2 regions of the Amycolatopsis sp. NPDC049868 genome follow, and region 2 is predicted to be linked to the other one. Evidence: riboswitches for the same ligand, from Rfam matches in the RefSeq annotation. Region 2 holds a riboswitch; the other holds the start of a gene.
The links. A riboswitch is a leader RNA that binds a small molecule or an ion and turns the genes downstream of it on or off. The one in region 2 is predicted to bind cobalamin.
Positions count from the first base shown of each region.

Region 1 (3,400 bases), on a different contig from region 2:
GGGCCTCGGTGAGATCGAAGTCGGCGCCGCCCGCATCAACGTCGACGACAAGCGGATGATCAACGCCCGCGCCGACGTCAACCAGCTGCTGCCGATGAAGTACACCTGGGCGTGGGAGAAGTACCTCGCCGGCTGCAACAACCACTGGATGCCGACCGAGGTCGCCATGCAGGCCGACATCGCGCTGTGGAAGTCGCCCGACGGCCTCACCGAGGACGAGCGCACCATGCTCAAGCGCAACCTCGGCTTCTTCGCCACCGCGGAATCGCTGGTGGCCAACAACATCGTGCTCGCGGTGTACCGGCAGATCACCAACCCCGAATGCCGCCAGTACCTGCTGCGCCAGGCGTTCGAGGAGGCCGTGCACACGCACACCTTCCAGTACATCTGCGAGAGCCTCGGCCTGGTCGAGGGCGAGCTGTTCAACATGTACCGCGAAGTTCCGTCCATTTCGGACAAGGACACGTGGGCGCTGAAGTACACGCAGAACCTGGAGAACCCGGACTTCGAGACCGGCACCCCGGAAGCCGACCAGAACTTCCTGCGTGACCTCGTCGCGTTCTACGTGATCTTCGAGGGCATGTGGTTCTACACCGGCTTCGCGCAGATCCTGTCGCTCGGCCGCCGGAACAAGATGGTCGGCATCGCCGAGCAGTACCAGTACATCCTGCGCGACGAGTCGATCCACCTGAACTTCGGCATCGACTGCATCAACCAGATCAAGATCGAGAACCCGCACCTGTGGACCGAGGAGTTCCAGGCCGAGGTCCGCACCATGCTGACCGAGGCTTGCGAACTCGAGGTCGCCTACGCCCGCGACACCATGCCGCGCGGCATGCTCGGGCTGTCGGCCGAGCTGATCGAGCAGTACATGCACTTCATCACCGACCGGCGGGCGCAGCAGATCGGTCTCGCGCCGATCTTCGGCGAGACGGAGAACCCGTTCCCGTGGATGTCGGAGGCGATGGACCTCAAGAAGGAGAAGAACTTCTTCGAGACCCGCGTCATCGAGTACCAGTCCGGTGGCGCCCTCGACTGGGACTGATCCCCCGTCCGTAGTACATGAAGGCCCCCTTCCTTGCGCCTAGGTACAGGAAGGGGGCCTTCATGTACTTCTACTTCGCGGTACGCTCCAAGGTGCTACTGGTTCGCCCGACCTCCCAGGCCGGGTGAGGTAACAGGGAACCCGGTGCGAATCCGGGACTGCCCCGCAGCGGTATGTGGGAACGAAAGCCGTCACCGTGCGAGACACGGTAAAGCACTGGGACATGGCGCCCCGGGAAGCGACGGCCGGTAGGAGCGAGCGAGTCGCCCACGAGTCCGAAGACCTGCCCGTGGTACGCGCGCCGACGGCGTGCGTGAGTCCGGGCCTCGTGGGATGGGCACGACCGAACGGCGGTCACTCCTGCGCGCGCTCCGGGCTCCGACGACAAGCTCGCGAGGAGAGAGCTGTGACCGAAATCGGCACGACAGTGCTGGGCTACCCCCGGATCGGACCGGACCGGGAACTCAAGCGTTCACTCGAACGCTACTGGGCGGGCAAGATCGACGAGGCCGAATTGCTCGGCACCGGCCGCGCGCTGCGCACCCGCACCTGGCGAGAGCTCAAGGACGCGGGGCTGGACTCCGTCCCCTCCAACACGTTCTCCCATTACGACCAGGTGCTCGACACCACCGAGCTGTTCGGAGCGCTGCCGGAACGCTTCACCACGCTCGGCCTCTCATCGCTCGACACCTACTTCGCCGCCGCACGCGGGGTGCAGGACGCGCCGGCGATGGAGATGACGAAGTGGTTCGACACGAACTACCACTACATCGTCCCCGAGCTCGGCCCGGACACGAGGTTCTCGCTCACCGGCACCAAGCCGCTCGACGAGTACCGCGAAGCCCGCGCGATCGGCGTCGAGACCCGGCCGGTACTGGTGGGCCCGGTGACGTTCCTACTGCTCGCGAAGCCGGCCGAGGCCGCGCCGGAGGGCTTCCGCCCACTGGAGCTGCTCGACAACCTTCTCGACGGTTACGTCGAACTACTGCGGCGTCTGCACGACGAAGGCGTCGAGTGGGTGCAGTTCGACGAGCCCGCCTTCGCCGCGGATCGCAGCGAGCGGGAACTCAACGCGCTCATCCGCGCCTACCACCGGCTCGCGAAGGAGACCGTGCGGCCGAAGATCCTGGTCGCCGGGTACTTCGGCGGGCTCGGGCGCGGCCTCGGCGTGCTCGCCCGCTCCCCGATCGACGCCATCGCGGTCGACCTCGTCACCGATGAGTCCTTTGTGGACTCCGTCGCCACCGAACCCGCCTTGCGGGACAAGGAGGTTCTGGCCGGCGTCGTGGACGGGCGCAACGTCTGGCGCACCGACCCGACCCGCGCGCTCAGCCGGGCGGCGACGTTGCTCGGCACCGCGAAATCGGTCAGCGTGTCGACGTCCTGCTCATTGCTTCACGTGCCCTACGACGTCGAGCGGGAAGACGGGCTCCACCCGCGTCTCAAGGGCTGGCTCGCTTTCGCCAGGCAGAAGGTCGACGAGGTAGTCCTGCTCGGGCGCGCGCTGCAGGAAGAGGGCATCGACCTTTCAGCCGCTCGTGCCGCGGCCACGGATCGTGCGACGGCGGCCGACCTGGCCGACAGCGGGGTACGCGCGCGGCTGGAAGCGTTGCGGCCGGAGGACACCATCCGCTCCCCCTATGCCCGGCGCGCGACGGCTCAGCAGGCCGCGCTGAAGCTGCCGCCGTTGCCGAGCACGACGATCGGCTCGTTCCCGCAGACCACCGACGTCCGCAAGGCGCGGGCCGCGCACAAGGCGGGTTCGCTGGACGACGCGGGCTACGAAGCCGCGATGAAGGCGGAGATCGAGCGCGTCATCAGGCTCCAGGAAGACCTCGGCCTCGACGTGCTGGTGCACGGTGAGCCAGAACGCAACGACATGGTGCAGTACTTCGCCGAGCGGCTGGCCGGTTTCGCGGCCACCGACTTCGGCTGGGTGCAATCCTACGGTTCGCGCTGCGTCCGGCCGCCGATCCTGTACGGCGACGTCTCACGTCCGGAGCCGATGACGGTCGAGTGGGCACGCTACGCGCAGAGCCTCACCGGCAAACCCGTCAAGGGCATGCTGACCGGGCCGGTGACGATCCTCGCGTGGTCGTTCGTCCGCGACGATCAGCCGCTGGGCGAGACCGCCCGTCAGGTGGCGCTGGCCATCCGCGACGAGGTGCACGACCTGCAGGAGGCGGGTATCCGCGTGATCCAGGTCGACGAGCCGGCGCTGCGGGAGCTCCTCCCCCTGCGCGCGGCGGCGCACGAGGCGTACTTCGCGTGGGCGGTTTCGTCGTTCCGGCTGGCGACGTCCGGGATCGACGACGCCACGCAGATCCACACGCATATGTGCTACTCGGAATTCGG
Region 1 is NZ_JBITKV010000001.1:1,398,281-1,401,680, forward strand. It holds gene ACIBTM_RS06685 (ribonucleotide-diphosphate reductase subunit beta) at 1-1,045, shown strand, start outside; cobalamin riboswitch at 1,128-1,351, shown strand; gene metE (5-methyltetrahydropteroyltriglutamate--homocysteine S-methyltransferase) at 1,452-3,400, shown strand, end outside.
Region 1: it holds a riboswitch for cobalamin, as region 2 does, so the genes downstream of both, metE (5-methyltetrahydropteroyltriglutamate--homocysteine S-methyltransferase) here and ACIBTM_RS28895 (prenyltransferase/squalene oxidase repeat-containing protein) in region 2, are expected to answer to the same signal.

Region 2 (3,400 bases):
GGTAGGCGCCGAGGCGGGCCGCCGGTGTCGCGTCGGCGGGGATGGTGATCGTCGTCGCCGCCGTCGACACCCGGGCGCCGGTGGACGCCCTGGGCGTGACGAACTTCTTGGGTTTCGGCGCCGTGGTCTTCGGAGCGGGTTTGTGCGGCTGCGTCGTAGGAGCCGGGGTTCCCGGGACGCCCGTGGTCGGTGGCGGACCGTCGCCCTTCGCGAGCGAGTAGAAGCCGACCTGGGACAACCCGAGCGAAGCCTGGGCACTCGCGCGGATCCAGGTGTCGAGGCCGGTGATACCGGAGGAACGCGCGGCCTCGTAGGAAGCCGGGTCGTAGGCGATCGCGCCGAGCTCGCCCGCGAGCTTGTTCCCGGAGTCGGCCGCGGCGTTCGCCTGCGCGGATTTGAGGTACCGCACACCCTTGTCCACCGCCGCGTCCGCGCCGCCGGCGTCGACGAGCCCTTGGACGATCAGGCCGGTGCTGTTGGTGTTCGGCGCCTCGGTGCCGACACCACCGCCCCAGCCTCCGCCGGACGCCTGGTTCGCCTTGAGCCAGGAGACGGTCTTGGCGATCGGGGCGTCGAGACCGGCCGCGCCCGCCTTCTTCGCGGCCAGCATCGCCGAGAGGGCGAGGCCGGTGGCGTCACCGTCGGTCGGGGACAGGCCGAGCGGCTTGCCCTCGTCGCAGGTCGAGATCTTGCGGCCGTCCGGGGTGACGTGGTCGCCGGTCTCCTTCGTCGGGATGGAGGAGAAAAGGACGCGGAAGTAGCCCTCGGAACACTGCTGGGTCAGCAGCTTGTCGATGGCGAGCCGGTCGTTCACGCCCGCGGCGGCGAGGCCGATCACCCCGAGCGCCTGACCGAACATGTTCGCGTTGTTGCTCACCGCGTCGGCGAGCGCGGGATCCTTGGCGTAATCGCTGATCCGGCCCTTGTCGGGGCCCTTGCGCATGATCGCGCCCTGGGTCTCGGCGACCAGGTCGTAGCCGTCGAAGTTCCTGGGGTTCCGGCCGGAGACCTGCGCGGCGACCAGCGTCTTCGCCAAGGCGCCGCCGACGATGATCTTGTCGTACCCGGCGCCGGGAGCGAGCCCGTCCCAGGTGAAGTAGTCGGTGGCGTGGCCCTGGTCGTCGAGGAACTTCACGATCGGCTCGGCCCCCGTGCCTTCGCCCGCGGCGTACATCGCGAAGAGCACGTCGAGCATCAGGCCGTGGTCGGGCAGTGAGCCGCCGTTGGGGTTCTCGAGTGTGCCGTCCGGCTTCAGCTTCGTCGCGAGCCAGCGGGAATTCACCTTCGCCGCGCCTGGATCATTCGCGGCCGTCGCCGTCCCGCTGAGCGGTGCGGCGATCATGGCGACGCTGACGGCGAACGCCGACGCGGCCAGGTACCCGCGGCGCATGACTCCTCCTTGCGGTACGACGGAGGACAGCGCGGGACGCCGCAGTCACCCCTGTTTATCGCGACAGTGGTTCGGACTCTCTTGTTCGTTCATCCGCCCGTTCGGTATCCCGGCTCGCCCTGCGAAGGGCCCACGGTTGCGCGACAGCGCCGGATTTCGACCGGCTTCCCCGTCACGGGCGGCGGTGTTCAGTTGTCGAGCCAGCCGAGGTTAACACCCGATCACCTCCGGCAGGCACCGCTGACCAGGTCGGTCACCAGGATCACATCGGCATCCGGCACCCGGCGGTGTCCGGCACTCGCACGGGGTGAGAGTCTTCTCCTCGTCCGATTCAGCGCGGTCGTGGGGGAAGTCCGGTGAGAGTCCGGCGCTGTCCCGCAACGGTGTGCCTTCCAGGCGAGCCCGGTCACCCACGTCGCGCGGTGTCACCGACTCCTGTCGTGGAAATGCGGGAAAGGGTTCTCATGAGACGTTTGGTTTTCGCTGTCGCCCTGCTGTGCGGTATCGGGCTGGTCGCCGCCCCGGCGGCGGCCGCGGCCACCCGGGACAAGGCGGACGCCGCCGCGGGCTGGCTCGCCAGGCAGATGACCGACGGGGAACGGTTCGAGGCCGACTTCGGCGGCCAGAAGTTCCCGGACCAGGGCCTGACGATCGACGCGATCTTCGCGTTCGCCGCGGCCGGGGTGTCGGACACGAACGCGGGCAAGGCGATCGACTGGCTGGCGAAGCCGGAGATCACCACCGGCTACGTCGGCGGTGGCACCGAGTCCTACGCGGGCGCGCACGCCAAACTGATGCTCGCCGCGCAGATCCGGGACAAGAACCCGGCGTCGTTCGGCGGTGTCGACCTGAAGGCGGGCCTGCTTTCGCTGCTCACGCCGTCCGGCCGGTTCTCCGACCGGTCCGAGTACGGCGACTACTCCAACGCGCTCTCGCAGTCGCTCGCCCTGCTGGCGCTGGACCGCACGCCCGAGGGCGCCCCCGCGCCCGCCGTGACGTTCCTCGCGGGAACCCAGTGCGCGGACGGCGGTTTCCCGCTGAACTTCGGCGAAGCGACGTGCACGAGCGACGTCGACGCGACCGCGACGGTCGTGCAGGCCTTGCGCGCCACCGGCGACCCGGTGAACGCCGGCGAGGGCACCTCGTGGCTGGTCACGAAGCAGCACGCGAACGGCGGCTTCGGCGTCGGCACGAACGCGCCCAACGCCAACAGCACCGGCCTCGCCGCGGAAGCGCTGGCCGGCCACCGTCCCGCCGCCGCGATCAAGGCGCGGGAATTCCTGCGGTCGCTGCAGACCGGCTGCGCCGGCGCCGAGGCGGACCGCGGCGCGATCGCCTACGACGCCACGGGCCTGAACCCGTCGACCGCCCCGCGCGCGACCGCGCAGGCGATCCTCGGCCTGGCCAGGGTTCCGCTGAGCGACCTGCACGGCGGTGGCCGTCCGCAGGCCCCGGTGCTCGCCTGCCCGTGACGTGAGACCACGGGTGGTTCAGCGGAGTCGCCCGATCACCGCTGCCAGCTCGTCGAGACGCTCCAAGGTTTCGGCTTCCGGCAACGTGGGCAGGATGAGTGAGACCTCGTCGGCCCCCGCGTCCGCGAGGCGCCGCAACAGCCCGGGATCGGCCGGAGCGCCGAACACACTGATCCGGACGTCTTCACGCCCTTGATCGGCGAGCCAGGACCGGACGCGGCGCAATTCCTCCGGCGGTGTCACGGAATGGGGAAGCCAGCCATCGGCGTGTTCGGCGAGCCGCTTGAGTCCCGCGGGGCCCTGACCGGCGACGTAGATCGGCGGATGCGGTTTCCGTACCGGTTTCGGCCAGGAGAAGACCGGGTCGAAGTCGACGTGCTCGCCGTGGAACTCCGCCTCGTCCTTGGTCCAGACCTCCTTGAGGGCCTGGAGTTGCTCGGTCAGCAGCGCTCCCCTGGTCCGTGGGTCGACACCGTGGTTGCGCATCTCCTCGATGTTCCAGCCCACCCCGACGCCGAAGATCACCCGTCCGTTGGAA
Region 2 is NZ_JBITKV010000007.1:398,818-402,217, reverse strand. It holds gene ACIBTM_RS28900 (hypothetical protein) at 1-1,390, opposite strand, end outside; cobalamin riboswitch at 1,494-1,560, opposite strand; cobalamin riboswitch at 1,696-1,823, shown strand; gene ACIBTM_RS28895 (prenyltransferase/squalene oxidase repeat-containing protein) at 1,855-2,862, shown strand; gene ACIBTM_RS28890 (LLM class F420-dependent oxidoreductase) at 2,881-3,400, opposite strand, start outside.